4 regions of the Mesorhizobium cantuariense genome follow, and region 1 is predicted to be linked to each of the others. Evidence: riboswitches for the same ligand, from Rfam matches in the RefSeq annotation. Region 1 holds a riboswitch; each other region holds the start of a gene.

Region 1 (7,547 bases):
ACCGTCAGCGTCGATTTCAAGCATGGCACCACCACCGGCATTTCGGCCGAGGACCGGACGCTGACCGTTCGCAATCTTGCCAACGGCAATGTCGGCGGTTCGGATTTCGTCCGCCCCGGCCACATCTTCCCGCTGATCGCGCGCGAGGGCGGCGTGCTGATGCGCTCTGGCCATACCGAAGCCGCGGTCGATCTGTGCAAGCTCGCCGGCCTGCCGCCGGTCGGCGTCATTTCCGAGTTGGTCAACGACGACGGCACGGTTAAGCGCGGTCCGCAGGTGCAGGCTTTCGCCGAGGAGCATGGCCTGAAGCAGGTATCGGTCGCCGACCTCATTGCCTACCGGCAGCGCAAGGAAACGCTGGTCGAACGTGTGGCTTGCTCGGACATCGACACGCTCGGCGGCAAGGCGCAGGTCTTCACCTACACGCTGCCCTGGGACTCCATGCATCACGTCGCGATCGTCTTCGGCGACATCCGCGACGGCGAGGATGTGCCGGTGCGTCTGCATTCCGAGGATGTGGTGACCGACGTGTTCGGCACCAGCCATCGGCTCGACGCCATCATGAAATCGATGGGCGAGCGCAGGCGGGGCGTCATCGTCTATCTGCGCGAAGGCTCCGTCGGTGTCGCCCACCAGGAACGCAAGCGGCCGGCGAGCGGCGAACGCGAGGATCACGAAGAGGCGCGCCGCCGCGAGAACGAATGGCGCGAGATCGGGCTCGGCGCGCAGATACTCAAGGATCTCGGCATCTCCTCGATCAACCTGATCGCCTCGCGCGAACGCCACTATGTCGGCCTCGAAGGTTTTGGCATCCATATCGCCAAGACCGAGATTCTCTGAGCAGGCAGATAGCGCCCGGCTCGAAACCGGGCGCTATCTGATTATTCCGCAGCAATCGCAGCTGCTTCGCATCCGTCCATCTCGCACTCAGTCGTGGCAAGGCTGCGCTGACCAAGCAGCACGGCGACCAGGGCGATTGTGCCTGCTGCAACCGAGACCCAGAACCCGTTCTGAGCGCCGAATGCATCCACCACCGCGCCGGCAGCAAACGAGCCGAGCGCCATGCCGATGCCGATGCCGGTCATGACCCAGGTGATGCCTTCGGTCAGCATCGCCTCCGGCACGTGCCGCTCGATCAGGCCGAAGGCGGTGATGAAGGTCGGCGAGATCGCCACACCGCTGATGAATACGGTCAACGCCAGCAGAGGCACGGTGTCGGCGGCGAGCGGCAGCAGCGTGCCGAGCGCGACGAGGGCGACAGCGATGGCCAGCTGGCGTTGCAGCGGCGCCTTCAGGCTGAGCGCTCCGACGACGAGGCCGAGTACGAACGATCCCAGCGCATAGACGCCGATGACCAGGCTCGCAGCCTCCGGTTGGCCAAGCTCCTTGGTGATCGCCACGGTGCTCACTTCGGTCGTCGCGAAGGTCGCGCCGATGAAGATCAGGGCAAAGGTGATGATCTGGACCGGCCGCAGGCGTATTGCCGAGCCGCTCGAGGCATGGCCGACCGGCCGCACCTGCGGCTCGGTCGAGCGTTGCAGGATGAAGGCTGCCGAACCAAGGGCAAGGAACAGCGTGCTCACCAGAACACCAGCTTCCGGGAACAGGGCGGCACTCAGGCCCACCGACAGCGAGGCCCCGGCGATATAGACCAGCTCGTCGGCGGCCGACTCGAAGGCGAAGGCGGTGTTCATCTGCGGCCGCCCGCGGAAAATCTCGGTCCAGCGCGCACGCACCATTGCCGGGATGCTGGGCATGGCGGCGGCCGCCAGTGCCGACACGAACAACGTCCATACCGGCCAGTCCTGGTTGGCTGCCGCTATCAGGACGGCGAAAGCCAGCACGGAGATGATGGTGGTGGGCACCACGATCCGCGTCTGGCCCAGGCGATCCACTAGTCTCGATATCTGCGGCGCAACGAAGGCGTTGGCCAGCGCGTATGTCGCGGAGACGGCACCCGCCAGCCAGTATTCGCCACGTGTCTGCGACAACATTGCCACGATGCCGATCGGCGCCATGGCAATCGGCAGGCGCGCCATGAAGCCCGCTGCGGCAAAGCCCTTGGCTCCGGGGGCGCGAAAAATTTCCGAATAGGGATTTTGCATGGGTGGTTCCTCGACAAAGGGCGTTTGGACAATTACATACGAAGCGTATGATCATTAGATAGGAGCATACGCCACGTATGTCAATTAGCATACGCAACGTATGTGAATAGGGCCAGGAGCCATGCACAGACCTCGCAAAGAGATGATCGCCGAGACGCGCGCCAAGCTGATCGCGGCGGCGCGCCATGCCTTCGGCACGATCGGCTATGCCGAAGCTTCAATGGATGATTTCACCGCCTCAGCCGGGCTGACGCGCGGCGCGCTCTATCATCATTTCGGCGACAAGAAGGGCCTGCTGCAGGCGGTTATCGCCGAAATCGACGGCGAGATGGCGGCGCGCATCAATGAAGTCGCGTCGAGAGCGCCGACCCGCTGGCAGCATTTCGTCGACGAATGCTCGACCTATATCGAGATGGCGTTGGAGCCGGAAATCCAGCGCATCATGTTCCGGGATGGTCCGGCCGTATTGGGGGATCCGGCACAATGGCCGAATGCCAATGCGTGCATCGCTTCAATGACCGGCCATCTGACGACACTGCAGGAGGAGGGTGTTGTCGTCTCCAGCCTCGACCCTGAGACTGCCTCGCGGCTGATCAACGGGGCGAGCAGTCAGGCGGCGCAACGGATCGCCAATTCGAACGACCCCGAAGCGACGTCGAAGAAGGTGGTGACGGCGTTCAAGCAACTGCTCGAAGGCCTGCTCAAAACGCCGGGTCCGCAACCGAACTGAAGTCCCATCGGTGGCCCGGCGCCACGGCCGGCAATTGACAATCCCGGGGTTGAGTTCATCCTCTCCGACCATCTCTGAGGGGGAGATTCGGGGCATGTGGGATTTCGATATCGGCAGGTCGGTGTCCATCATGATGCGGACCTGGCCGTTCATTGTCTTTCGCATGATCGTCTATTTCGGCATCACGCTGGCCTACATCATGGCGACCGGCACCGGCGCCTCCGTTGGCTATGGCGTCGGCCATATTTCCACCGATCCCGACGGCCCGTTGTCCTTTGCCCTGTGGGGCGGCGTTGTCGGTTTCGGCATTGTTTCGATTGCCGTCTACTGGATCCGCGAATACATCCTTTATGTCGTCAAGGCCGGCCACATCGCCGTCATGGTCCATCTGATCGATGGCCGCGACATTCCCGATGGTCAGAACCAGATCGCCTACGCCAGGGACATCGTGACCCAGCGTTTTGCCGAGGCCAACATCCTTTTCGTCGTCGACCAACTGGTCAAGGGCGCCATCCGCGCCATCACCGGCCTGCTCGGCGGCATCGCCGCCTTCCTGCCAATTCCGGGCCTGAGCGGCCTGGTCTCCTTCATCAACACGGTGATCCGCCTGTCGCTGACCTATGTCGACGAGATCATCCTCGGCTACAACATCCGCATCAATTCGCCCTCGCCGTTCGAGACGGCGCGGCAAGGCGTCGTGCTCTATGCCCAGAACGGCAAGGTCATGGTCAAGAACGCCGTCTGGCTGGCGGTCATCATGTGGGGCGTGTCGTTCATCATCTTCCTGCTGATGCTGGCGCCCGCCGGCGCCATTCTCTTCCTGATGCCCGGTCAACTCGCCGGCTGGGCCTTCGTGCTCGCCATCGTCTTCGCCTGGGCCTTCAAGGCGGCGTTCATCGAGCCCTTCGCCATCGCCTGCCTGATGCAGGTCTATTTCAAGACCATTGAGGGCCAGGTGCCAGATCCGGCCTGGGACACCCGGCTGGCCGAGGCATCGTCGAAATTCAGGGAACTCAAGGACAAGGCGCTGGCCTCCTTTGGCGGCTCGCGCTGGGGCACGGCCGGCGCGACGCGCTGATCCGATACGGCATCGACGGCGTTGAGGCGCGCCACGGTTGATTTCAGCGGCACCTCACCTTGCCCGGAAAAAGTTTCGCTCATGATCAGCTCCGGCAGCGGCAGCCGCCGTCCCCAGCCATGCGTTTCAAGGTCCGGTTTTGGCGCGAATTCCGAGACGCGGCCGACGCAGAGGTAGGCGACCGGCGTCACATGCTCGGGAATCGACAGCAGGCTTTTCAGCGCTTGCGCGTCAAGGATGCTGACCCAACCGACACCGACGCCCTCAGTGCGCGCCGCCAGCCAGAAATTCTGCACCGCGCAAACCGTGCTGTAGAGATCCATCTCCGGATTGTGCCAGCGGCCCAGCGGCGAACCCTTCGAGCGCTGCCGGTCGCAGGTGATGCAGATGTTGAGCGCGCTTTCGCAGATGCCTTCCAACTTGAGTTTGCGGTAGAGCGCCTGCCGCTCTTCGTCGATCGCCGGCAACTCCTGCTCGCGCGCCGCCAGGAACAGGTCGCGTACCTTTTCCCTTCGTGCGGCGTCGCGAATGACGATGAAGTTCCAAGGCTGCATGAAGCCAACCGACGGCGCATGGTGTGCGGCAAGCAGCAGCCGCGCCAGCACGTCGTCATCAATTGGGGTGGGCAGGAAATGGCTGCGCACGTCACGCCGCGTGAACATGGCGCGATAGACCGCATCGCGCGCACTCTGGTCAAATCCGTCGCCAACAGGAGCGGTCATGTGTTCCGGCATCGCTTGTCCCCTTGCGATTGCAATCAATGTCGCCCGCCTGACCATGCGGATGACGATGCCTGCCAGGCCGGTCTTCTGGCTCGGGATCAACCCGCTTCCGGTGCCTTCCCGTCATCGACAGTGGCATTTACCGGCGCGGTCCCCCTTACAGCGTTGGGCACGCCACGGAATTCAACCGTGTTCCCGATTCTCCCGCTTGCGACGGGCACCAGGCAGTGGCCACGACCTTACCCCGAAGCGCTGACGACGCCAATGCCTGCGGCGACACGAATGGACGCAGGCGTGATTTTCCCCAGCCATCAAGCCGCAACGCATGGCCATCGCGCCGTCGGGGCACTAGATAGGTAAACATGACCACTCGTCTCTACACGCATCCGATCTTCCTCGAACACCTCACGCCGCCCGGCCACCCGGAGCGGCCGGATCGCTTGCGCGCCATCGAGCGCGTGCTCGATGACGAGGCGTTTGCCGGGCTTGATCGTGTCCAGGCGCCGGAAGGCGACGAGGCCACCATCCTCTACGCTCATCCCGCCGATTTCGTCGCCCGTGTCCGCGCCGCTATTCCCGAAGAAGGCATCGCCCGCATCGATGCCGACACCACCGCCAGCCCGAAGAGCTGGCAGGCGGCGATCACCGCGATCGGCGCTGCCAACGCCGCCGTCGACGACGTCTTTTCGGGCCGCGCCGACAATGCCTTCGTCGCCGCCCGGCCGCCCGGCCACCATGCTGAAAAGACCACGGCCATGGGCTTCTGCCTGTTCAACACGGCGGCGGTCGCGGCGCGTTATGCGCAGAAGAAACACGGTGTCGAGCGCGTCGCCGTCGTCGACTGGGACGTGCATCACGGCAACGGCACGCAGGATATTTTCTGGGACGATCCGTCGGTGCTCTATTGTTCGACACACCAGATGCCGCTGTATCCCGGCACCGGGGCTAAGAGCGAAACCGGCGCCGGCAACATCGTCAACGCGCCGTTGGCGCCGCAGACCGGCAGCGAGGTCTTTCGCGATGCCTTCCTGTCGCGCGTTTTGCCGGCGCTCGACAATTTCGCTCCCGACCTGATCATCGTTTCGGCCGGGTTCGACGCACACCATCGCGATCCGCTGGCCGAGATCAACCTGACCGAGGACGATTTCGACTGGGTGACCGGCCAACTGATGCAGCGCGCCGCGCGCCACAGCGGCAACCGGCTCGTCAGCCTGCTCGAGGGTGGCTACGATCTGCAGGGACTGGCATTTTCGGTCGCCGCCCATGTCGGGCGACTGATGAAAGGATGAATGATGGCTGATGAGATCAACGAAGACGTCAAGGCGATGAGCTTCGAACAGGCACTCGACGCGCTGGAGAAGATCGTCGATGATCTGGAGCGCGGCGACGTGCCGCTCGACCAGTCGATCAAGATCTACGAGCGCGGCGAGGCGCTGAAGGTGCATTGCGACCGGCTGCTGAAGGCGGCCGAGGACAAGGTCGAGAAGATCAGGCTGTCGCGCGACGGCAAGCCTGTCGGAACGGAGCCGCTCGACGCGGATTGAGGCGCGGTGCAGTCTCACCGACTTTTGGACATGATCGTGATCGAGAATAGGTTCGTCCCGATTGAAAGCGCTCCAGGACAAGAGGAGATACGCAAGCGATGTGCAGAAACATCAAGACCCTGTTCAATTTTGACCCGCCCGCAACCAGCGACGAAGTCCGCGACGCAGCGCTTCAGTTTGTCCGCAAGCTGAGCGGAACGACGCGGCCCTCGAAGCAGAACCAGCATGCCTTCGACCACGCCGTCGAAGCCATCGCCGCCTCGGCGCGCGAACTGCTCGATTCCTTGGAAACCCATCAGCATCCGCGCAATCGCGAAGATGTGGCGGCCAAGCTACGGGCCAAGGCGGCGATCCGCTTTGCCTGACGCGGCCAAGCGGGCATTGCCCGCTGACAAGGAGATCTCGTGAGCTTCTTTCCCGGAAACGACCCACAGGCCGGTGATGCCTTCGCCAGCGACCAGGTCGAATTGATGGTCATCCCCAACGCCAAGGATATTGGCGGTTTCCAGGTGCGCCGCGCTCTGCCGACCGCCAAGAGGCGGCTGGTCGGGCCTTTCATCTTCTTCGACCGCATGGGCCCGGCGATTCTGCGCGCCGGCCAGACGCTCGATGTGCGTCCCCATCCGCATATCGGCCTGTCGACGGTCACCTATCTGTTCGACGGTAAGATCCGACATCGCGATTCACTCGGCACTGAAATGGTCATCCAGCCCGGCGACGTGAACCTGATGACCGCTGGCCGCGGCATCGTCCATTCGGAGCGCACGCCCGAAGAGTTGCGCGGCGCGCCGATGTCGATCTCCGGCCTGCAGACGTGGCTGGCGCTGCCGGATGGCAAGGAAGAAGTGGCTCCGGTGTTTGAGAACACCGCAGTGCTTCGGCTTCCCGAGATCGACGCGGAGGGCGTCAGCGGGCGCGTCGTCATTGGTGACTTCCAGGGATTGCGGTCCCCGGTCAGGGCCGACTCCGAGACGCTCTATGCCGACCTGCGTCTGGCGCCCGGCGCCAGCGTGAAAATCCCGGCTGATGCGGAAGAACGAGCTATCTACACGCTGGAAGGCGAGGTCTCGATATCAGGTGACGTCTTTCCGGCGGAACGGCTGCTCGTGTTTCGACCGGGTGACGAGATCGTCGTATCGTCGCAGACCGGTGCACATTTCATGCTGTTTGGCGGCGCCTCGCTCGGCTCGAAACGGTACATCTGGTGGAATTTCGTCTCATCGTCGAAGGAACGCATCGAACAGGCCAAGCAGGAATGGAAGACGGGCCGCTTCGATATCGTTCCCGGAGATGAGGAAGAATTCATTCCGCTGCCGGAAAGCTAGCATCACAGCCTGATCCGCGTCACTGACACGCATTTACTTTCGC
Region 2 (7,547 bases), 5.3 Mb from region 1:
AAGTCGGCCAAATGGCTGAACGGCCTGCAATTCACCACGCGCGACGAACCCGGTTTTTGGGAATTGCGCGGCTACCATATCTATGGCGATCCATGGCGCGAGCAGCGCTACACGGACGATCCATGAGCGATGCGGCGGCAGTGCAGTCGCCTTGGCAGACGGCCAGGATTGTCCGCATCGAAAAGCGCACGCCGCGTGTCACCAGTTTCTTTTTTCAGCCGTCGCGGCCGTTCATTTATCGTGCCGGGCAGCATGTCGATGTCAGGCTGACGGCGCCGGACGGCTATCAGGCACGCCGCGCCTATTCCATCGCCTCCGCGCCCGAAACGAAGGGGGTGATCGAACTGGCGATCGAAAAACTCGACGATGGCGAGGTATCGCCCTTCTTCCACGAGGTCGCGGCAATTGGCGATGAAATCGAACTGCGCGGGCCGCTCGGCGGGCATTTCATCTGGCCGGAAGATGGGAACGGGCCGTTGTTGCTGGTCGGCGGCGGTTCGGGCGTTGTGCCCTTGATGTCGATGGTCCGTCATCGCGCCGCACGCAATTCGACGATGCCCGTCGTCCTGGTCTTTTCAGCCCGGGTCTGGGACGAAGTGATCTTCCGCGACGAACTGATCACCCTCGATGATCGCCAGGACGGCTTCGATCTGGTGCTGACGCTGACGCGCGAAGCCGCACACCGGCCGGCGGACTATTCGCGTCGGGTGGACGTCGCGATGATGGTGCAAGCCATGGCGCGGCTGCCCGAGCCGCTTGGCATCGCCTTCGTCTGCGGCTCTAACGCCTTCGTTTCTGCCGCCGCCCAGGCGCTGATCGATGCCGGCGTTGCAGCGGAAAACATTCGCACCGAACGGTATGGAGTTTGAACGGACGTTGCGCTTCCAAGAGGTTTCTCGAAGCAGCCGTTCCGAGCCTCGGCACCACCTGCCGGTCACGCCTCGATTTCGAGCGCCGAAAGCGGTTTTGAGCAACAGGCGAGGATAAAACCATCGTCGATTTCGTGATCGAGGATGCCGCCATTGTGGCTCATCTCGACGTCGCCCGCGACCTTCTTCACCTTGCAGGTGCCGCACAGGCCGAACTCGCACGCGGCGGGTATCCGCACGCCCGAGGCCCGCGCGGTCTGCAGCACCGTCTGGCCGGCGACGCATTCGGCGTCGACATCCGAAAGCGAGAATCGGATAGGTGTCACGGCTTCGATGGGAACAGCAGCGCCATCTTCCGCCGGTGACGCGAACGGCGCCGGGATCTCCTCCACAACAGGCGCCGCAAAGCTCTCCTGATGGTATTTCGTCATGTCGAAGCCGGCCGCCTCCAGCATCCCGCGCACAGCGCGCATGAAAGGATCGGGGCCGCAGCAGAAGATTTCGCGCTCGCGGAAATCGGGCGCCAGCAATGGCAGCCGGATCGCGTCGATGCGGCCCATATGGCCGAACCAGCCCTCGCGGCTCGACCGCTCCTCGATCATGAAGCCGAGCGACAGGCCGGGCATGCGGCTGCCGAGCAGTTCGAGTTCCTTGCGGAAAATGATCTCTTCCGGACGGCGCGCGCAGTTGACGAAGCCGACATCGGTCCATGGCGCGCAGTCGTTCAGCCAGCGCAGCATCGACATCATCGGCGTCACGCCCGAGCCGGCCGAAATGAACAGATACTTGGCCGCCGGGTGGCTGTGCAGCGAAAAGTCGCCGGTCGGCCCATAGGCCTTGACGTGCGAACCGGGCGTCAGATGGTCGAACATCCAGCGTGTGCCGGTGCTGCCCGCCTGCGCCTTTACCGTCACCGCGATCGAGAACGGCCGCGATGGCGAGGACGACAGCGTGTAGGTGCGCATCAGCGGCCCGTCGGCGGTCGGCAGTTCCAGCGTCAAGAACTGGCCCGGCTTGTAGCGGAACCAGGTCTGGTTGTCGGAGCGGAAGGTGAAGGTCTTTACGTCAGGCGCTTCGTCGCTGACGCCGATCACTTCCAGCACCTGCAGCCTGTCGTTCCAGGGCGTCATCTGGTCGAGATGGCGATAGAGGCCAAGATCCGTCATCGCATTCATCCTCTTGTCCCTTTTGTTTTGGGCTAGGCGACGCTGCGCAGCGCCGGCCGGCCGCCCTCGGCAAGGCGCGGCCCGATGAACGACGCGTACCACTCGACGAACTGGATGACGCCGCCCTCATGCAGCTCCGAATAGGGGCCGGGTTCATAGGCGGGCGACAGGATGCCGAAGGCGTTTTCCTCGACGATGCGGCGGTCCTGGTCGTTGGTCTCGGTCCAGACATGGGTGAGGTCTTCGATGGTATAATCGATGCCCTCGATCGCATCCTTGTGCACCAGCCATTTGGTCGTCACCGCCGTTTCCGTGGCGCTGATCGGCAGCACCCGGAAGGTCACGGCGTGGTCGCCGAGGATATGGTTCCAGGTCGTCGGATAGTGGTAGAGCAGCAAGGAGCCGATGCGGTCGGTTGAAACGCCGTCGGACAGGTTCTTCTTCACCGCCCGCTTTCCCGTCATCGTGTAGCTGACGGCATCGCGCAGCAGCGGCGCGCGGGTGGCGCGGTATTGCCCGGCCGGATCGATGCGGAATTTGCTCGGCAGGCCGGCGGCCTCGCATTTGGCCCAATGCGCGACCATCTCAGGGTCGCTGTCGGCGCCGTTGACGCCGGTCACGGTAGGCGCCTCGGGGAAGGTCTTGCACAGCTCGGGATGATTGGCGACACAGTGGTAGCACTCGCGATTGTTTTCCCAGACCAGCTTCCAATTGCCCTTCTCGATGATCGTGCTTTCGAAGGCGATCTTTGCTTCGCGCAACCGGTGCGGCAAAAGATAAGGTTCGATCATCGCCCGCATCGGCGCGAAATCCGCCGGCTCCTTGGCCAGGCAGATGAAGATGTAGCCGCCGACGCTCTCGCAGGCGACCGGCTTCAGGCTGAACTCACTCTTGTCGAAACCATCGGCCATCTGGCGGGCGAACAGCAGGCGGCCGTCGAGCTCGTAGGTCCACTGGTGATAGGGGCAGACGAGCTTTGCCGCGGTACCCTTCTCTGTGTTGCAGACACGGCTGCCGCGATGCCGGCAGGAATTGTGGAAGGCGTTGATCTTGCCTTGCTGGTCGCGGACGAGAACGACCGGATAGTCGCCGATCTGTACTGTGATGTAGCTGCCCGGCTTCGGCAGCTCGCAATCATGGCCGATGAACAGCCAGTCGCGATACCAGATCAGCTCCATGTCGAGCTTGAAGTAGTCTGGATCGGTGTAGAAGGGCTGCTCTAGCGAAAAGCCTTGCCTGCGGCTGTTCAAGAGCCTCAGCATGTCGTTGCGAATATCCATGTCCTGTCCTCATTTTTAAGGACTGAACTGGTGGTGACGGAGGAAGGATTGGACGCAGGCCGGCAATGCGCCGGACATGCACGATCCACCTCTTGATCGCCCACCGCGATCAGTCGAGTCTAGAAATCTCGGGCTGGTTTCCGGGCTCTGGAGTTGTCCTTGCGGACCATCGCGACACCTTCCCAGGCAGTTGCCCAGTGGTCTCCCGTTGCGACTTGAACTCCACCACCGTTGCGGGGGCAGCGCCGGATTCTGACCGGCTTCCCAATTCTCCGCCTCGTCGTCACGAAGCGGCACCTGAGATGGTATGATCTAACCACGATCGCGGGCGCGTCATCGGCATGAAAACGACATCGTATCCATGCGGCGCGACACGGCATGCGAAACGTTGCGACTGACTGTTGCTGGCTGAAATCCCTTCTCTCGGGCGGCCATTTGCCGGCTGCGATCTTCTCGAATCCGGCTCCGGCGGGGGCCAAAAAAGGTTAACAGTTTCGAAAAGTGACTATTAGCTTGTTCTAAAATCGAACCGAACGGTTCGTTTCTGTTGACAGTGCGTACAGGACGGTGTGAACGCTGGGCCTGCGAAATAGTTGGTGATATGGCTGGCGTTTTTATCTAACATATTGATTAATATAAGGAAAAGGTAGGGTGTAGAAGCCCTTTTTGCAATTTCAAGTGGCGGGTTCATGGTCCACATGGAACAACTTCGTGATTGGAAAAGGCAGACCAGCCCTACCACATCGGGGCTGTCCGAACGACGCGATTTCCTCCCAAGACACGCCGCTAGACGGACGGGAAAAATACTGGAGTACATAAAATGAAAAAGATCATTCTCACTGCCGCCGCCCTTCTGGCCATTTCCGGCAGCGCCTTCGCTAATGGTAGCGACCACTATGGTTCGAACGCCCCGGCAGCCACTGCCGTCGACAGCTCGTACACCGCTTCGGTCAAGAAGTCGGAACCGGCTGCCCAGACGCCTGCTCAGGGCAGCGACCGCAACCTCTTCGGCAACCACTAACAGCCGAATCACCAGTTGACGGCGGGTTCGCCCGCCGCCCTGGCGAAATCCAAAAATTCAGGAGACTTGAAATGAAGAAGATCATTCTTGCTACCGCCGCCGTTCTGGCCATCTCGGGCAGCGCTTTCGCCGGCAGCGACAACTTTGGCTCCAATGGCGCCAACCAGCCTGCCGTCACCTCGGTTGACAGCTCGTATACGGCTTCGATCCAGCAGAAGTCGGCTCCGGCTGAAAAGCAGCCCGTCGTTCAGGGCAGCGACCGCAACCTCTTCGGCAACAACTAACAGCGGATTCGCAATTGACGGTGGGTCTGCCCGCCGTCCTGGCGAAATCCAGAAATTCAGGAGACTAAAATGAACAAGATCATTCTCACTGCCGCCGCCGTTCTGGCCATCACCGGCAGCGCCTTCGCCGGCAGCGACAACTTCGGCTCCAACGGTGCCAACCAGCCTGCTGCCGCAGTGGACCAGTCGTACACGGCTTCCACCAAGACCTCGGAGCCGGTTGCCCAGACGCCCGCTCAGGGCAGCGACCGTAACCTCTTCGGTCGCTAACAACCAATTTCCCAGTTGACGGCGGCTGCGCCTGCCGTCCTGGCGAAATCTAGAATTCAGGAGACTAAAATGAACAAGATCCTTATTGCTGCCGCCGCCGTTCTGGCCATCACCGGCAGTGCCTTCGCTGGCAGCGACAACTTTGGCTCCAACGGCGCCAATCAGCCTGCCGTCACTTCGGTTGACACCGCGCACACGAACTCGATCCGCAACAGCGGTGGCGTCGTCGAGAAGCTGCTCAATTCGTCGGGCGACGTACAGAAGTCCGCCCCTCAGGGCAGCGACCGGAACCTCTTCGGCCGCTAACAGCCGAAGCTGATCTTCAGAAGAAGAGCGGCGGGCCAAGCCCGCCGCTCTTTTTTACGTCCGAGACGTGGTCCTGCCTCAGGCCGCCTTTGCTTCCGGCTTTTGCAGCGCAAAGGAATGTCCGTCCGCATCGAAGATATGCAGGTCCTCGCCATTGGCGCTCAGCCGCAATGTCGAACCGCGCTTGACCTCGACATTGCCGGGCAGCTTGGTCACCAGCGGCAGATCGGCGCGGCCGATGTCGATATAAACCAGCTGGACTTCGCCGAGCTGCTCGACATAGTCGACCGTTCCCTCGAACAGATAGTCAGCGCCGCTGGAGATGATCAGATCTTCCGGCCGCACGCCGAAGCTCACCGCGGTACCCTTCGCCGAAGCCGGCGTCGTGATCGGCACGGTTGCTTTGCGCCCGCCGACATGGCTGACGACGGTCGGGTTGCCGGTCTTGTCGATGGTCGCCGGCAGAATGTTCATGGCCGGCGAGCCGATGAACTGGGCTACGAACAGATTGCCGGGTTTCTTGTAGAGGTCCATCGGCGTGCCGACCTGTTCGATATGGCCGTCCTTGAGCACCACGATGCGGTCGGCCAGCGTCATCGCCTCGACCTGGTCGTGGGTGACGTAGATCATGGTCGTGTTGGGCATCGATTCCTTGAGCTTGGCGATCTCGATGCGGGTGGCGACGCGCAGTGCTGCATCAAGGTTCGACAGCGGCTCGTCGAACAGGAACACTTTCGGATTGCGCACGATGGCGCGGCCAATGGCGACGCGCTGGCGCTGGCCGCCCGACATCGCCTTGGGCAGGCGATCGAGGTATTTGGTCAGCTGCAGGATTTCGGCGGCCTGGCGTACGCGGCGGTCGATCTCGGCCTTGTTCTCCTTGCCGATCTTCATCGAGAACGCCATGTTGTCGTAGACGGTCATGTGCGGGTAGAGCGCGTAGGACTGGAACACCATGGCGATGCCCCGTTTCGACGGCGGCACGTCGTTCACGACCTCGCCAGCGATCTTGAGCTCGCCGGAGGTGATTTCCTCGAGCCCGGCGATCGATCTCAGCAATGTCGACTTGCCGCAGCCCGACGGGCCGACGAAGACGATGAACTCGCCCGACTTTATATCGAGGTCGATGCCATGGAGAATGTGCAGATTGCCGTAGGACTTCTTCACTTGTCTTAGCGTGACATCGGCCATTGGTTTCCTCCCAGTAATTTTGAATTCAAGTGATTTGAAATTCAGTCGATACGCCCGAACCAGGCGCCGTAGCCGCCGAGCTTTATGGCGCCGCTGCTCGTCTGCCCCGAAAATCCGTGTCCCGGCAAAGGTTGCAGCGATCGGTTGCCAAGGTCAACCTCGGTCGGCTTGGCGCCCAGATTGAAGACGCAGACGATCTGCTCGTTGCCGGCGCGGCGCGTGAAGGCGACGGTGTCGCCCTCACTTTCTAGGAAGGTGATGTCGCCCTTGGCCAGCGCCGGATGGGCGCGGCGGAAGCTGAGAAAGCGCCGGTAGTGCTCAAGCAGCGAATTCTCGTCGCCCTGCTGGACATTGACCGCCTGCGCCAGATGCTTGGCCGGCACCGGCAGCCAGGGTTTTGCCGAGGAGAAGCCGCCATTCTTGGCGCTGCCGTCCCACACCATCGGCGTGCGGCAGCCGTCGCGGCCCTTGAATTCCGGCCAGAAGCGGATGCCGTAGGGGTCCTGCAGATCTTCGAACCGAAGGTCGGCTTCGCCGAGCCCGAGCTCCTCTCCCTGATAGATGCAGACCGAACCGCGCAAGGACATCAGCAGCGCCGAGATGACCTTGAGATAGGCGGTCGGATCGGCCTCAGTGGCCGCCCAGCGCGAGGCTGGGCGCATCACGTCGTGGTTGGAAAAGGCCCAGCACGACCAGCCGTCGCTGGCGACCTTGCCGAAGGATTCCAGCACCGAGCGGACCTTGGCGGCGCTGATCTTTTCCGGCGCCAGGAAATCGAAGGAGTAGCACATGTGCACGCGCTTGCCGCCGGCGGTGTAGGCCGCCACCACGTCCAGCCCGCGCTGCGAATCGCCAACCTCTCCGACCGCGGCGGTTGCCGGATATTCATCGAGCAGGGCGCGAAAGCGTTCGAGGAAGCCGAGGTTCTCGGGCCGGCTCTTGTCGTAGAGATGGTCCTGGTAGTTGTAGGGGTTGACCGCGGGTGCGGTCTGGTCGTTGCGCTCCTCCGGCGGAAGCGGCGGATTGTTCTCCAGGCCCTGGCTGTGAAAGTAGAAATTGATGGTGTCGAGCCGGAAGCCGTCGACGCCGCGCTCCAGCCAGAAGCGGGTGACGTCGAGCAACGCGTCCTGGACTTGGCGATTGTGAAAGTTGAGGTCGGG
Region 3 (7,547 bases), 2.0 Mb from region 1:
GCCGCAGACGTCGATGATCGAGATGAACTGGCAGCGCGCATCGTCGCGCAGGAAGGTCATGACCTCGACCAGATCGCGCGGCTCGACGTGAACGGTGAGTTCGCCATAGGCAAGCACCGCGTCACTGAAGCGGCCAGGCAGCTTCTCGCCGAGATAGGTCGACAGTTCGCTAAGGGAAGCAGCCATGGATTTACCGTTCGATCGTGCCGGTGCGGCGGATCTTCTTCTGCAGCAGAAGAATGCCATAGAGCAGCGCTTCGGCGCTCGGCGGACAGCCGGGCACATAGATGTCGACCGGCACGATGCGGTCGCAGCCGCGCACCACAGAATAAGAATAATGGTAGTAGCCGCCGCCATTGGCGCAGGAGCCCATCGAGATGACGTAGCGCGGCTCCGGCATCTGGTCGTAGACCTTGCGCAGCGCCGGCGCCATCTTGTTGGTCAGCGTGCCGGCAACGATCATGATGTCGGACTGACGCGGGGACGCGCGCGGCGCAACACCGAAGCGCTCCGAGTCGTAGCGCGGCATCGAGGTATGGATCATCTCGACCGCGCAGCAGGCGAGGCCGAAGGTCATGAACATCAGCGAGCCGCTGCGCGCCCAGGTGATCAGTGCTTCCGTCGAGGTAACGAGAAAGCCCTTGTCGGCGAGTTCGTTGTTGATCTCGAGGAAAAACGGATCGTCCTCCCCCACCGGCCTTCCGGTGTTCGGATCGATGATGCCCTTGGGCTTCGGCGCGACGAGGGTGCCTGAACTGTCGTTCAATCCCATTCCAGCGCTCCTTTCTTCCATTCATAGGCAAAGCCGATCGTCAGCACTGCCAAAAACACCATCATCGACCAGAAGCCGAGCATGCCGATCTTCGAGAACGACACTGCCCACGGAAACAGGAAGGCCACTTCCAGATCAAAGATGATGAACAGGATCGACACCAGGTAGAAGCGGATGTCGAATTTCATGCGGGCGTCGTCGAACGAGTTGAAACCGCACTCGTAGGCGGAAAGCTTTTCAGGATCGGGATTGCGGTAAGCCACCAGGAAGGGTGCGGCCAGCAGCGCCAGGCCGACAACCAGCGCCACGCCGATGAACAGCACGATGGGCAGGTATGAGCTTAGAAGTGCGTTCATGCTCGGCTTTCCGTTGGCGCCAATCCACGTTGATTACAGCACCGGACCCTAATGCGGAAGCGTGACAGTTTAACCGCTGAACCGTTTTAAGGGCCTATGCTGCAACGCGGCGAGGGTTAGCGCAGCACTTCCAGCGAAGCAAGTCAAACCTTGTTCAAAACACTGACCTGGACGGCATATCCGAGGAAACTGGTCCGATCCGCTCCTGTTTGATTTCCTTCGCTTTTTACTCCACTTTTCTCTGCTGACATGGTTGCCGCCAAAACCCTGCTAGCATGGCCCGGAATCAGTCATCCGACCCTCGGTCAAAACACTTCAAAGTGATGCCTGCATGAAGGAAAAGATCTCGCTCCCCACGGCCCGGCGCATCGCGCTTGCCGCCCAAGGGTTTCTCGATCCCCGCCCGACCGGTACGCCTGACCGCCGGCATTTCGCCCGCACACTCTCCCGCACCGGCCTGTTGCAGATCGATTCCGTCAGCGCGGTGGTGCGCGCTCATTATATGCCGCTCTATTCGCGCCTTGGCCCCTACCCGCTCGCTCTGCTCGACAATGCCGCGGTGACGCGCAAGCGCACAGTGTTCGAATACTGGGCGCACGAGGCCTCCTTCCTGCCGGTCGAGACCTACCCGCTGATGCGCTGGCGCATGCAGCGCGCCGAGCGAGGCGACGAGATGTATCTGGGCCTCGCCAAATGGGGCCGCGAGCACGCCGCCTATATCGAAGAGATCTACCGCCAGGTCGCCGAGCGCGGCCCGATCGCCGCTTCCGCACTCGAAGGCCAGAAAGGCTCGGGTGGCTGGTGGGGCTGGAGCCATGCCAAGCACGCCTTTGAATGGCTGTTCTGGGCCGGCCGCATCACCACGGCGCATCGCCGCGGTTTCGAGCGCTTCTATGATCTGCCCGAACGCGTGCTGCCGCAGGCGATCCTCGATCTGCCGGTGCCGGCCGCCGAGGACGCGCACCGCGAATTGCTGCGCATTTCCGCCCGCGCCCATGGCATCGCGACATCAGGCGACCTGCGCGACTATTTCCGCCTGTCGCCGGCCGATATGAAAGGCCGGCTGGAGGAACTGGTCGAAACGTGCGAGCTGCTGCCGCTGCGTGTCGAAGGCTGGGACAAGCCCGCCTATCTTCATAAAGACGCCCGTCTGCCACGAAAGATCGAAGCTCGCGCCCTGCTGGCGCCGTTCGACCCGGTCGTCTTCGAACGCTCGCGCACGGAGCGGCTGTTCGATTTCCACTACCGCATCGAGATCTACACGCCGGCCGACAAGCGGCAATACGGCTATTATGTCCTGCCGTTCCTGCTCGGCGACAGGATCGTGGCGCGCGTCGACCTCAAGGCCGACCGGCCTGCCAGCGTCCTGCGTGTCCATGCGGCCTATGCCGAGCCCAACGCGCCACCGCAGACGGCCGCCCAGCTGTTCGAGGAACTGAAGCAGATGCAGGGCTGGCTGGGCCTTGAACGCATCGAAGTGACACCGGCTGGTGACTTGGGTCCGGCGCTGGCCGACCTGACCGCGTCGTAAGCTCGCGTTGACACCGCTGCCCGCAAAAGCCTAAATCCGTTCCAGACGGTCTCCTCTCTTCAACGAGAGGAGCCAAGAGGGAATGCGGTGCGGGACAAAATCCCAAATCCGCGGCTGTCCCCGCAACTGTAAGCGAAGAGCCAAGGCCGAAAGCCACTGGGAATTCCCGGGAAGGCGGCTACCCAAGGCGATGACCCGCGAGCCAGGAGACCTGCCGTCTGCGACTGTAGAATCCGATCGCCCGGCGGGTTTCCGGGCAAGGAGCCCGATCTTTGGACCACGACAGCAGTTTTTCGGCTGGCACAGCGGATATTTCGTCCGGCCATGATGATGCCTTGGCTGGCGTCACGGTCATCGTCTGCGCTTCCTGCCGCGATGAAACCGGCTCCGACGCCCATCCCCGCGCCGGCGCACTGCTGGCGGACGACACGCGCCGCGCCGCATCTGGCGAAGACATCCGCATCCGCAGCGTCGAATGCCTTGGCAATTGCAAGCGGCGTCTGAGCGCCGCCATCCTGCGCGACGGTTGCTGGAGCTATGTCTTCGGCGACCTGACCGCAACCAGCGGCGCCGATCTCGTCACCGGAGCCAAACTCTTCGCCACCTCGAAGGACGGCCTGATCCCATGGCGCGGCCGTCCCGATAGCCTGAAGCGTGGCCTCGTTGCCCGCATCCCTCCCCTCGACCTGTTGAAGGACTGACCATGACCGCTCCAGATTCGTCTGCGAACCTCTCCCGCGTTCCCTGCACCGTCGTCACCGGCTTTCTCGGCGCCGGCAAGACGACGCTGGTCCGCCATCTGCTGGAAAACGCCGGCGGCAAGCGTCTTGCCATCATCGTCAACGAATTCGGCGACATCGGCATCGATGGCGAGATCCTCAAGGGTTGCGGCATCGACACCTGCCCGGAGGAAAACATCGTCGAACTGGCCAATGGCTGCATCTGCTGCACCGTCGCCGACGATTTCGTGCCGGCGCTCGACCGGATCCTGTCGCTGACGCCGAGGGTCGACCACATCCTGATCGAGACGTCGGGCCTGGCGCTGCCTAAGCCGTTGGTCCAGGCTTTCCAGTGGCCGAGCGTGAAAAGCCGGGTGACCGTCGACGGCGTCATCGCCGTCGTCGACGGGCCGGCATTGGCAGAGGGTCGCGTCGCCAACGACATGGACGCCCTGCAGGCGCAGCGCGCCCAGGACGAGACGCTCGACCACGACGATCCGGTCGAGGAGGTGTTCGAGGACCAGATCGCCTGCGCCGACCTGATCATCCTGTCGAAGAGCGACCTGATGGACGCCGCCGGCACCGCCCGCGCCAACGCCATCATCAACGAACACTCCGCCCGCGCGGTGAAGATCGTGCCGACGTCGCATGGCAAGGTCGATCCCTCGGTGCTGCTCGGGCTCGGTCTCGCCGTTGAGGACGACATCGAGAACCGCAAGTCCCATCATGACGGCGCATTCGATCATGAGCATGACGACTTCGACACGTTCATTGTCGACATTGCCTCGATCGCCAATCCCGATGAGCTGGCAAAGCGCGTCGCCACCGTGGCCGAAGAAGAGAACGTGCTGCGCGTGAAGGGCTTCGTCGAGGTCGGCGGCAAGCCGATGCGGCTCTTGCTGCAGGCGGTCGGGCCGCGCGTCAATCATTACTACGACCGCGCCTGGACGGCGCAGGACGACCGCCGTTCGCGCCTCGTCGTCATCGGCCTGAAGGGGCTGAACCGTCCGGCGATCGAGCGTATACTCGCCGGCTGATTTCGGACACGGGTTGCGATGCACATCCTAACCACGACATCCGCCTCGCTCGACGACCTCGCCGAGCCGGTCGATCTGCGGCAGACGCCGGCGGATATTGTGGCCCTGTCCTTCACCGACAGCGATCTCGCCGGACTGGCGGCAGCCTGGAAGGCCGAAGCGGAACACCTGCCCTCGATGCGGCTGGCTGCCCTGCGCGACCTGCGGCATCCCATGTCCGTCGACCTCTGGGTCGACAGCGTCGCCCGCCACGCCAAGATCATCCTCGTCCGCATCCTCGGCGGCTACGACTGGTGGCGCTACGGTTGCGACCAGCTTGCCTCGACCGCCCGCGAGCGCGGCATAAAACTGGCGCTGCTGCCCGGCGAATGCCGAGACGAGGATCTGCGCCTGATCGAAGCCTCGACATTGCCGCGCGAGGAGTTGGACGGCCTGCTCGACTATTTTCGCGAGGGCGGCCCGGCGAATATGAGTGCGCTGGTGCGGAGGCTGGCGCGGTTGGCGGGACAGGATGCGGCTGTTGCAGAGCCGGTTGCCGTGCCGAAAGTTGGCTACTACGAACCCGGCCGCGGCGTCGTCCCCCTCCCCCTCGAGGGGAGGGTCCGGCCGCAGGCCGGGGGTGGGGTCCTCTCCGAAGCGCGCCGACTCAAAGAAACGCCGCGACCGGTCGTACCAACCCCACCCGGCCCTGCGGGCCACCCTCCCCTCGAGGGGGAGGGAAATGTCATCCCCATCCTGTTCTACCGCTCCATGTTGCTGGCCGCCGATGTCGCGCCCATCGACGCGCTTGTTGAAGCGCTACGGCAGCGCGGCATCAACCCGGTCCCCATCTTCGTCTCCAGCCTCAAGGATCCGACATCCCTGGCGTTCGTGGAAACGGCGCTTGCCGCGCTGAAACCCGCGGCCATCATCACCGCGACCGCTTTCGCGTCCGGCGCCGAACCCGGCGTCGAAACCCTGTTCGACCGCGCCGGCGTGCCTGTCTTCCAGGTCATTGTCGCCACCACCCGCCGCGACATCTGGGAGAACAACCAGCGCGGGCTGGCGCCCGCCGACCTTGCCATGCATGTCGTGCTGCCCGAACTCGACGGCCGCATCCTCGCCGGCGCCATTTCCTTCAAGGGCGAAAGCGAGACCGATCCAGCACTTGGCCACCGCGCCTTCGCCAACCGGCCGGAGCCGGATCGTGTGGCGCAAGTTGCTGACCGCGTCGCGGCCTTCATCCGTCTGCAGGAGACGCCCCGCGCCAAGCGCAAGCTGGCGATCCTGATCCCGGATTATCCCAGTGCTCCTGGCCGCACCGGCTATGCCGTGGGCCTCGACGTGCCGTCGAGTGTGCTGGCCATGCTGCACGACCTGAGCGAACAAGGCTATGCCGTTGAGGGGATTCCGGAGACGCCGCGGGAACTGCTGGCGCGGCTGGACCAGGGCGGGCATGGCTTGGCCTTGAGGGATTATGTGGAGTTCTCGAAGGCACTGCCGTCTGCGGCAATTGCTGCCGTAGATGCAGCTTGGAAGGCTGAATATGAGGTAGGTTTGTGCGAGGCACCCCCCTCTGTCCTGCCGGACATCTCCCCCGCAAGGAGGGAGATCGGCAGTTCCGCCATCGGCGCTCATTCTGCGACGTTCGTAGCTGGCGAAAGCGGCAATGAGAGCTCAATCTCCCCCCTTGCGGGGGAGATGTCCGGCAGGACAGAGGGGGGTGTTCAAGCGCCGACCGCCGCAAAATTCCCCTTCCGTGCCGCAACCTTCGGCAACATCACCGTCACACTCGCCCCCGATCGCGGCCGCTCCGCCGACCGCCGCGCCGACTACCACGACCCGACTTTACCCCCGCGCCATGCGCTGATCGCCTTCGGCCTATGGCTGCGCAAGTCGCTCGGCGTCCATGCGCTTGTCCATGTCGGCGCACACGGCACGCTGGAATGGCTGCCGGGCAAGACGGTTGCACTTTCGGGGAACTGCTTTCCCGAAATCGTCACCGGTCCCCTGCCCGTCATCTATCCCTTCATCGTCTCCAATCCCGGCGAGGCTGCCCAGGCCAAGCGGCGCATTGCCGCCGTCACCCTTGGTCATCTGCCACCGCCCCTGACCGGCGCCGGGTTGGACGAGAACCAGCACAAGCTCGAAAGGCTGGTCGACGAATATGCCCAGGCCGACGGGCTCGACCGCCGCCGCCGCGACCGCCTGGCCAAGCTGATTGTCGAAACCGCGCAGAAGACCGGCCTCGCCTCCGAAGCCGGCGTCGCCAGCACCGACGCGCCCGACGAGGCCTTGCGCCGCATCGACGCCTGGCTCTGCGACCTCAAGGACTTCGCCATCAAGGACGGGCTGCATATCTATGGCCGCGCTCTGGAGGACGAGCCCGACGCCATGCGGCGACAAAGCGCTGAAGCCGAGAAGACGGCGCTGCTCGCCGCGCTCGATGGCCGCCACGTCAAGGCCGGTCCGGCCGGCGCGCCCGCGCGCGGCCGATCCGACGTTTTGCCCACTGGCCGCAACCTGTTCACATCGGACCCACGCACCATGCCGACACCGACCGCCTATGATCTGGGCAAGGCGGCGGCGGAAGAAGTCGTGCGCGGCTATATGCAATCGCATGGCGACTGGCCGCGCTCGCTGGTCATCGATCTCTGGGGCTCGGCCTCGCTGCGCACCGGCGGCGAGGAGATAGCGCAAGGCCTGGCGCTGATGGGCTGCCGGCCGCAATGGGATTCGGCGACCGGCCGTATCACCGGCATCGAGGTGCTGCCGCCAGCGGCCCTCGGCCGCCCGCGCGTCGACGTCACCTGGCGCATTTCAGGCTTGTTCCGCGACATGTTCCCGACCCAGATCGCACTGATCGATGCCGCCGCCTACGCCGTTGCCGCCCGCGACGAGGACGATACGGAAAACCCGCTCGCTGCCAAAACCCGCACTGACGGCAAGATCAGCCCGCGCATCTTCGGCACGTCGCCCGGCACCTACGGCGCCGGCGTCGAGGATCTGCTGTCGAGCGGGGACTGGGCGGCGCGCGAAGAAATCGGCCGCGCCTATCTCGACGCCACTTCGCATGCCTATGGCGGCACTGACGGCGAAGGCGTCTCCGCGCCCGGCGCCTTCGAAGGCCGGATCGCCGAGGCCGATCTTCTC
Region 4 (7,547 bases), 1.9 Mb from region 1:
GCGGATGCTCTCGACACCGGTGGCCTCGCTCTGGGTCGCATGGCCGTCTCGCGAATCGTCGGCCGCGACCCTGAAACGCTCGACAGGGCCGGTGTCTGTCGCGCCGCGATCGAGAGCCTGGCCGAAAATTTCTCCGATGGCATCGTTGCCCCCGCCTTCTGGACCGGCATTGGCGGCCTGGCGGGCGGCGCTGCCTACAAGGCCGCCAACACCGCCGATTCGATGATCGGCCACCGCACTCCACGCCATGAGGCGTTCGGCTGGGCGGCGGCGCGCTTCGACGATTGGATCAACCTGCCGGCGTCGCGGTTGACGGCACTGCTGATCGTGCTGGCGGCGTTCCTGGTCAGGGGCGCCGATCCGCGCAATGCCTGGCACGCGGTGTGGCGCGACGCGAAAAAACACCGCTCTCCCAATGCCGGCTGGCCGGAAGCGGCGATGGCCGGTGCGCTCGGCCTCGCGCTCGCCGGGCCACGGAGCTACGGTGGCGTCCTGGTCGATGACGTCTTCATGGGCGAAGGCGGCCGCCGCGAGGCCGACAGCGTCGACATAAGGCGAGCGCTGAAACTCTATCGCGTCGCCGATTACCTGCTGATCGCGCTGTTCGGGTTGGTTTCGATCATCGTCATCGTTGTGACCTAACCTCACCCTCCCCCTTGTGGGGAGGGTCGGCGCGCAGCGCCGGGGTGGGGGTGCGGCGCCGAAGACCCCACCCCGCTCCGCTTCGCGGATCGACCCTCCCCACAAGGGCATATGCGCTAAGATAGCTTCGGCATGGACTGAAATTTGCGCTTTCGTGGTGGCTCACGCCATCGATGTCGCAAGGCATGGAGATTTTGGCGCAGGGCTGCCAAGGGAGGTTGAGCAAAGATCGCTGCGATCAGAGAGGCGACGATCTGGCGGGTGGCGCGCCACAGCAGCGGGCGCCCGTCGCTCAAGGGGGAGAGACACCCAACTCCTGCGAAAGGGGTTCGGTCACAAGCGCGATGAGGAAGTGGGCAAGAATCCAAGGCTTTGCGATCCTTGGGTCTTTGGCTGGAGGCGCGCGCAGTCCGATCAGGCTCTTCAGACGCTGAAGGCGAGCTCGATGCGCCAGCGCATGCGATAGAGCTTGAGAACTGTGCCGGAGGGAAACTCCTCCTGGTCAAGCGAGGTCACAAGGATGACAAAGCCGGCGGCAATCAGCGTCTCCGGTTGAACCTGCTTGCCCTTGGCCTTGGCTTCCTTGTTGATTTTGCGCCGCGCTTCTTGTGTCGCAGCCTCGGATTTGCGCAAGGCGATCAGGCGCATCTTCAGGGGCTCGCCCTTCTTGAGGCCCAGCCAGACAGGCGTTTCGATGACCTCCTCCCGGCAGCTCTTCAGGTGGCCGATGAGATCGAACGCCTTGCCGTTGGCGTCGAGCCATCGCACATTCTTCCACGGCGCGCGCACGACAACGTCGCCGTCTTGCGCCATGACCTTTGCGATCCGCTCGGCCTGCAGATAGGCGCGGTCGCCGATGCGGATCTCGCCCGGCACCACCGGCACGCGGTCGATCAGCTCGGCCTCGCTCTGGTCGGTGATCTCGAGGAAATCGAACTGCTCGCGCTCAAGATCGAAGGCGCAGTGCATACGCCAAAGGCCATTGTTCTTCTTCTCATGCACACCCGCCTTGGCAACCGATGTCGCATCGAGGATGCGGATCAGCCGGCCCTTAGGCAAGCCTTCCTCCTCGCGCTTCAAAAGGTGCCCGATCAACTGCTGCAGCCACGGCCCTGCATTGCGCAGCCGGCCGAGCAACGCCACGTCCGAGATGTCGGCGATCCCGCTTGCCGCCGCCCAGGCCACGACGCCCCGCATGCCCACCTTGCCAAGGCAGTAAGCCAGTGTCAGGCGCAACAGATCAGTAGCCGACCTGACGCCCCGCGGCCGCAGAAACGCCTTCGTCTCGCGGGCACTCCCTGCAATCAACTCTTCACCGCCGAGGAGCTCAATCGTCTCGGCCCAGCCGTCATCTACAAGCGATTCGTGAGTCATCGCAGCGTAGAATCACAACCGATTCCCCACTGCAACACCTATCTTAGCGCATATGCCCTCAAGGGGGAGGGTAAGACTCTCAGAACTCTATCCCTTGCTGCGCTTTCACACCGGCTGAGAAATGGTGCTTGGTCACGCCCATCTCGGTGACGAGGTCGGCAGCCTCGACCAGCGCCGGCTTGGCGTTGCGGCCGGTGACGACGACATGCAGGCCCTCGCGCCGTGCTTTCAGCGCGCCAACCACCTTGTCGAGATCGAGATAGTCGTAGCGCAGCGCGATGTTCAGCTCATCCAGCACCAGCAGGCTGATCGACGGATCGGCCATCAGCTCAAGCACCTTGGCCCACGCGGCTTCGGCCGCGGCGATGTCACGCTTCAGATCCTGCGTTTCCCAGGTGAACCCCTCGCCCATCGCGTGCCAGACGACGCGGTCGCCGAAAGCGGCGAAGGCGTCCTTCTCGCCAGTATGCCACTTGCCCTTGATGAACTGGACGACGCCGACGCGCTTGCCGTGGCCGAGCATCCGCAGCGCCAGGCCAAAGGCGGCAGTGGTCTTTCCCTTGCCCGGACCGGTGTTGACGATCAGCAGCCCCTTCTCGATCGTCTTGGCCGCCACCTCGGCGTCCTGCACCGCCTTGCGCTTGGCCATCTTGGCGCGGTGGCGTTCTTCGTCCCGGTCTTCGATGGGCTTGCCTTCGATGGGCTTGTTGTCGATGTCGGTCATCTCATTTCACCTTGAGCGGCAGCCCCGCCACCATCAGCAGCACCGTATCGGCAACCGCGGCGACCTGCTGATTGAGTCGGCCGGCCGCATCGCGAAACCGGCGCGCCAGTGCATTGTCCGGCACGATGCCTTGCCCGACTTCATTGGAGACCACGAACCATGGCCCGCGCGGCCGCGACAGGACCTCCGCCAGCCGACGGCATTCGAGGCCGAGGTCGTGTTCGGCCAGCATATGATTGGTCAACCACAGCGTCAGGCAGTCGACAAGCACCGGCTGATCGTCCGGCAAGGCGGCAAGCGTGCCGGCGAGATCGAGCGGCGCATCGATGGTCGTCCAGCCTTCGCCGCGCCGCGACCGGTGCAGCGCGATGCGCTCATGCATCTCGTCATCATAGGCTTGCGCCGTGGCGATATAAATCCATGGCGGCGGCAAGGCTGTCGCGAGAGTTTCGGCGTGCGCGCTCTTGCCGGAGCGCGCACCGCCGATGAGGAAGGTCAGCTTGCTGCGATCAGGCAAAGCTGTCGCGCAGGCTGGTCGCCGTGCCGGTGAAGCGGCCACGCACCACACCGACGACCGCGCCGAGCACAAGCCAGAACACCAGATTGGTCACCGTCACCGCCACCACGAACTGGTGATGCAACCCTTCTGGAATCGCCGTCTCGTAACTGCCGGGCTGCGGCGCGCCGACAATATGCGGCGCGACGATCAAGGCCACGGCAAGGATCGCCAGCGGCAGCGACTTGCGGAAGGCGATCAGGCCGAGCCCGGCCGCGGTCGCCGCCACCGTTGCCCACCACCAGATCTGGCGCTCGGTCAGATCGGCAGCCGGCATTGCCGGCAGTTCCGGGGGAAGGCCGAGACCGGGTGCCAGCGTAAACACGGCAAAGCCGGCCAGGCCCCAGAACACGCCATGGCGCCAATTGCCGATGCCGCCGGCGAATTCGGAAACCGCGACCAGGATCAAGGCGAAGCCGATGCCGGTGATGATATTGGCAAGCACGCTGAAGGCGAAACGCTCGAAACCGTCTGCCGGCGCCCAACCCTCGTCTTCCGCCGGAGCAGCCGCTTCGGCCGGGGCCGCAGTGCTCATGGCAGTGGTATCCGTTGCGGCCGTTGCGGCATGGTCATGGCTGTGCCCGCCGCCGGCCTGTTCGTAGACTTCCGCCTTAAGGATCAGCGGCACGGTGGCGTAGGCCTGCATGCAGGCGAGAACGACGCCGGCCACGAGCCCTGCGATCGCCGCGATGAACACGACGTTGCGAAACAGGTTCATGATGTCAGATCCTCGTCAGTGGCAGGGAAACGCCATCGAATGGCGATAGTCGTGAGCTGCATTGTGGACCGCATCGATATGCGAGAAGCCGACAAAGCCCATCACGAAAATGCCGAGAAACGCAGCAAGAGCGAGCTGCATGAAGCGCGACTGCGAGGAGACGGAGGCGCCGAGGGAGACGGAAGCGGTAGTCATATCTTGTCCTTTCGCCCTCCACCCGAGGGCATCGAAGTCAGTTTCCTGTCGCCGGCAGGTCTCCTGGCTCGCGGATCAGCGCCCTTCCCCACCTTCCCGAAGAAAAATCTTCAGTGGCATATGGAGAGGACTACCGCACACAGTTGCGGGGGCAGCCACGGCATTGGGCGAAAACTCGCCCTCACCGCATTCCCTCTTGGCTCCAAAATGGAACCGACGACATCGGCGACTATAGGCAGAATCCTCGCCTCCGGCAAACCAAATTCCGCCGGCAACCATCGCGAATGCGTCGTACCAGCCGAGGCCCGCCGGTGCCGCAATTGACAATTTTCCTGGCCGGGTGTCGGCTTGCACCTTCACAGGAAGCCAGCCATGCAGCCCATTGCCAGCGAGCGCGGTCTCTACAACGGCCTGACCCGGGCCGAACCGACCCTGCCCTCATCGGCCTATTGGGACGCAGAAGCCTATCAAAGGGATCTCGACGCCATCTGGTATCGAAGCTGGCTGCTCATTTGCCGTGAGAGCGACCTTGCACAACCCCTGGCTTTCCGCAGATTCCGCATCGGCACGCAGGACATCGTCGTGCTGCGTGACGAGACCGGCGAGCTGCGCGCCTTCCACAACACCTGCCGCCATCGCGGCTCGCAGCTTTGCCAGGAAAGCGAGGGCCGGCTGAAGGCGCGGCTGATCACCTGCCCCTACCACGCCTGGTCCTACTCGCTGCGCGGCGATCTTGTGCGCGTGCCGTCGAAATCGCTGCCGGAAGGCTTCGACAAGGCCGACCATCCGCTTTATCGGGTAGCGCTTTCGGTGTGGCGCGGTTTTGTCTTCGTCAATCTGCAGGAGGACGCCGCTGGCTCGGCGCAGGCATCCTTCGATCCCGCCTCCGGCGATCTCGGCAATTGGCCGCTGGAGACGCTGGTGAGCGGCCACGTGCTGCGCAAGGTGATGAACTGCAACTGGAAGATCTTTTGGGAAAACTTCAACGAGTGCCTGCATTGCCCGGGCGTCCACAAGGACCTGTCGCGGCTGGTGCCGATCTATGGCCGCGGCCTGATGGGCCGGCATGACGACCCCGAATGGACGCGCCACGCCGATAATGACGCGCCCGAATTTTCCGGCGGCCTGCGCACTGGCGCCGAAACATGGTCGCGCGACGGCCAGGCGCATGGACCGGTCTTCTCGGGCCTGACACCAGCCGAGCGTGCCGCCGGCCAGACCTACGCCACCAGCCTGCCCTCGATGTTCGTCGTCGGCCATGTCGACTATATCAGAACCGTGCGGCTGGTACCGCAAGGCCCCGAGCAGACCGAGCTTGTCGCCGAATGGCTGTTCGCGCCCGAAGCGCTCGATGCAACCGACATCGACAACATCGTTGCCTTCGGCAAACAGGTGCTGGAGGAGGATGCGGCGATCTGCGAGGTCAACCAGAAAGGCCTGCACTCGATGCGCCACGCGGCCGGCGTGCTGATGCCCGAGGAATACGACCTGCATCGCTTCCACAACTGGGTGCGCGGGCATCACGCGGCGCTTCCGCCCAAACCCTGAAGAGCCCAAGCCCTGAAGATCAGAGCGATTTCGGCAGATAACGCCATGTCACAAAACCGCAAACCGCCGCCAGCAGGCCGAGCGTGACGAACACCGAGCCCAGCCCGAAGAAGGCCAGCACCACGGAATAGACCAGCGGCGGCGTCAGCTCGGAAAAATCGAGATAGGTGCGATAGACCGCCGCCATCTGCGATCTTTCATAGGAGCGCACCGAGCGCATGAAGGCGGTCGAGCCGAGCGCGTCGAGCGCAATGGTGAAGAAGGCACCGCCAAGCAGGAAGGCGCCGGTGAGCAGCGGCACGGTTTCGCCGACGAAACCTGCCGCCAAAAGCGTCGCCGACATGGCGAAATAGGCAAACGTCATGGTCCTGCGGCCGCCGAAGCGTTTCCCCGCCTTGCCCCAGAAGATGGCCATGAACAGCAGCGCATTGCCGGCCGAAACCAGCAGGCCGCCGGCCAGCTTGCCCTCGCCGGTGATCACCATGAACAGCGGACCATAGACGAAGAACGTCGTCCAGAAACAGGAGCGGCCGAAAGCGATCAGCCAGGCCAGCCTAAGCCTGGGCTGCGCGATGAAGCGGCCGATATTGGCGAGCGGATTGACTGGCCGTGTCTTGCCCGGACGGATCGACGGGTTGTCACCAAGCCGGTAGGTCCAAAACAGCGCCAGCAGGGCCAGGGCGAACACCGCCACCGCACCATGCGCGGCATAGATGCCGTAGCGTGTGTAGAGGAGGATGCCGAGCGTCGGCCCACCCGTCCAGGCCAGCATCGACCACGCCATGCGCAGCGATTCGGCCTGCATGAAATCGGTCTTGCGGATGTGGTCCATGATGTAGAGGTTGAGCGTGATCGACAGCGCGCTGGCACCCATCACCCGGCACAGCATGCCGGCCAATTGCCCGGCAAGCGTGTCGGTGACGAAGAACAGCGAGCCTATGGCGAGCAGGCAGGCGCCCGCCGTGTAGACCCAGCGGCGGGCAAAGCGGCGGATCAGCATCGGCATGAACAGGGTTACGGACAGGCCGAGCATCGCTACGACGGTGTAGAGGATCGAGACGATCTGCTCGTTGTGCAGGATCTCGTAGGCCTGGATCGGGATGACGCTCGACACTGTGGCGCGAGCAAAGGATTCGACCGCATAGAGCGAAGCGAAGGTGCGCGCGTCCGCGGCCTTGAGGGCCGGAAGCCAGATCGGATGGCGCACATGGGTGGACATTGCTTTCCCCAAAGCAGAATCACCGGTCAAATCTGCCGGGGCGATCCCGGCGCCAAGAAGAGGAAACCGACGCCTACCCGGCAAAAAGCGAAGTCGGCCAAAGGCTTCCCGGCACTGGCCCAATGCGGCGGATGATCAAAGCTCCCGGTCTTCTTTTGTCCGGGGCAACCGTGATAGTCGTCTTGCGGGGCTGAATCAGAATGCGAGACCATGAGCATCCAAACGCCGACCGCACCCGTTCAGGATCGACCAAAGCGCATCGTCGCCATCGACATCGTGCGCGGTATCGCGCTGATCGCCATGGCGAGCTACCATTTCACCTGGGATCTGGAATTCTTCGGCTACACCGATCCCGGCCTGACCGCCTTCGGCTGGTGGAAGATCTACGCGCGCTGCATCGCCTCGACCTTCCTGTTCCTGGTCGGCGTCAGCCTGTATCTCGCCCATGGCCGACAGATCCGCTGGAACGGCTTCCGGAAGCGGTTCGCCATGGTTGCCGGAGCCGCGATCGCGATTTCGGTCGCCACCCGCATCGCCACCCCGGACGGCTTCATCTTCTTCGGCATCTTGC

The links. Region 1 has a riboswitch for cobalamin ahead of bluB (5,6-dimethylbenzimidazole synthase). Riboswitches for the same ligand answer to the same signal wherever they lie in the genome.
Region 2: it holds a riboswitch for cobalamin, as region 1 does, so the genes downstream of both, ACFOJ9_RS35735 (aromatic ring-hydroxylating oxygenase subunit alpha) here and bluB (5,6-dimethylbenzimidazole synthase) in region 1, are expected to answer to the same signal.
Region 3: it holds a riboswitch for cobalamin, as region 1 does, so the genes downstream of both, ACFOJ9_RS19515 (DUF1636 family protein) here and bluB (5,6-dimethylbenzimidazole synthase) in region 1, are expected to answer to the same signal.
Region 4: it holds a riboswitch for cobalamin, as region 1 does, so the genes downstream of both, ACFOJ9_RS19350 (CbtB domain-containing protein) here and bluB (5,6-dimethylbenzimidazole synthase) in region 1, are expected to answer to the same signal.

Annotation. Positions count from the first base shown of each region.
Region 1 is NZ_JBHRVD010000001.1:2,044,996-2,052,542, forward strand. It holds gene ribB (3,4-dihydroxy-2-butanone-4-phosphate synthase) at 1-840, shown strand, start outside; gene ACFOJ9_RS09430 (MFS transporter) at 882-2,105, opposite strand; gene ACFOJ9_RS09435 (TetR/AcrR family transcriptional regulator) at 2,227-2,835, shown strand; gene ACFOJ9_RS09440 (hypothetical protein) at 2,930-3,913, shown strand; partial or broken gene bluB (5,6-dimethylbenzimidazole synthase) at 4,018-4,692, opposite strand; cobalamin riboswitch at 4,696-4,875, opposite strand; gene ACFOJ9_RS09450 (histone deacetylase family protein) at 4,998-5,924, shown strand; gene ACFOJ9_RS09455 (exodeoxyribonuclease VII small subunit) at 5,928-6,179, shown strand; gene ACFOJ9_RS09460 (DUF2277 domain-containing protein) at 6,278-6,544, shown strand; gene ACFOJ9_RS09465 (pirin family protein) at 6,584-7,504, shown strand.
Region 2 is NZ_JBHRVD010000001.1:7,298,150-7,305,696, forward strand. It holds gene ACFOJ9_RS35720 (molybdopterin-dependent oxidoreductase) at 1-126, shown strand, start outside; gene ACFOJ9_RS35725 (ferredoxin reductase) at 123-869, shown strand; gene ACFOJ9_RS35730 (2Fe-2S iron-sulfur cluster-binding protein) at 935-2,035, opposite strand; gene ACFOJ9_RS35735 (aromatic ring-hydroxylating oxygenase subunit alpha) at 2,068-3,315, opposite strand; cobalamin riboswitch at 3,430-3,631, opposite strand; gene ACFOJ9_RS35740 (DUF680 domain-containing protein) at 4,136-4,336, shown strand; gene ACFOJ9_RS35745 (DUF680 domain-containing protein) at 4,408-4,620, shown strand; gene ACFOJ9_RS35750 (DUF680 domain-containing protein) at 4,690-4,890, shown strand; gene ACFOJ9_RS35755 (DUF680 domain-containing protein) at 4,960-5,196, shown strand; gene ACFOJ9_RS35760 (ABC transporter ATP-binding protein) at 5,275-6,387, opposite strand; gene bglA (beta-galactosidase BglA) at 6,429-7,547, opposite strand, start outside.
Region 3 is NZ_JBHRVD010000001.1:4,023,308-4,030,854, forward strand. It holds gene ACFOJ9_RS19495 (NADH-quinone oxidoreductase subunit C) at 1-186, opposite strand, end outside; gene ACFOJ9_RS19500 (NuoB/complex I 20 kDa subunit family protein) at 191-772, opposite strand; gene ACFOJ9_RS19505 (NADH-quinone oxidoreductase subunit A) at 763-1,128, opposite strand; gene ACFOJ9_RS19510 (winged helix-turn-helix domain-containing protein) at 1,460-2,659, shown strand; cobalamin riboswitch at 2,689-2,892, shown strand; gene ACFOJ9_RS19515 (DUF1636 family protein) at 2,932-3,360, shown strand; gene cobW (cobalamin biosynthesis protein CobW) at 3,363-4,415, shown strand; gene ACFOJ9_RS19525 (cobaltochelatase subunit CobN) at 4,434-7,547, shown strand, end outside.
Region 4 is NZ_JBHRVD010000001.1:3,987,496-3,995,042, forward strand. It holds gene cbiB (adenosylcobinamide-phosphate synthase CbiB) at 1-642, shown strand, start outside; gene ACFOJ9_RS19330 (transposase) at 1,066-2,016, opposite strand; gene cobO (cob(I)yrinic acid a,c-diamide adenosyltransferase) at 2,096-2,740, opposite strand; gene cobU (bifunctional adenosylcobinamide kinase/adenosylcobinamide-phosphate guanylyltransferase) at 2,742-3,257, opposite strand; gene ACFOJ9_RS19345 (CbtA family protein) at 3,250-4,014, opposite strand; gene ACFOJ9_RS19350 (CbtB domain-containing protein) at 4,030-4,209, opposite strand; cobalamin riboswitch at 4,246-4,442, opposite strand; gene ACFOJ9_RS19355 (aromatic ring-hydroxylating oxygenase subunit alpha) at 4,582-5,757, shown strand; gene ACFOJ9_RS19360 (MFS transporter) at 5,777-6,976, opposite strand; gene ACFOJ9_RS19365 (heparan-alpha-glucosaminide N-acetyltransferase) at 7,187-7,547, shown strand, end outside.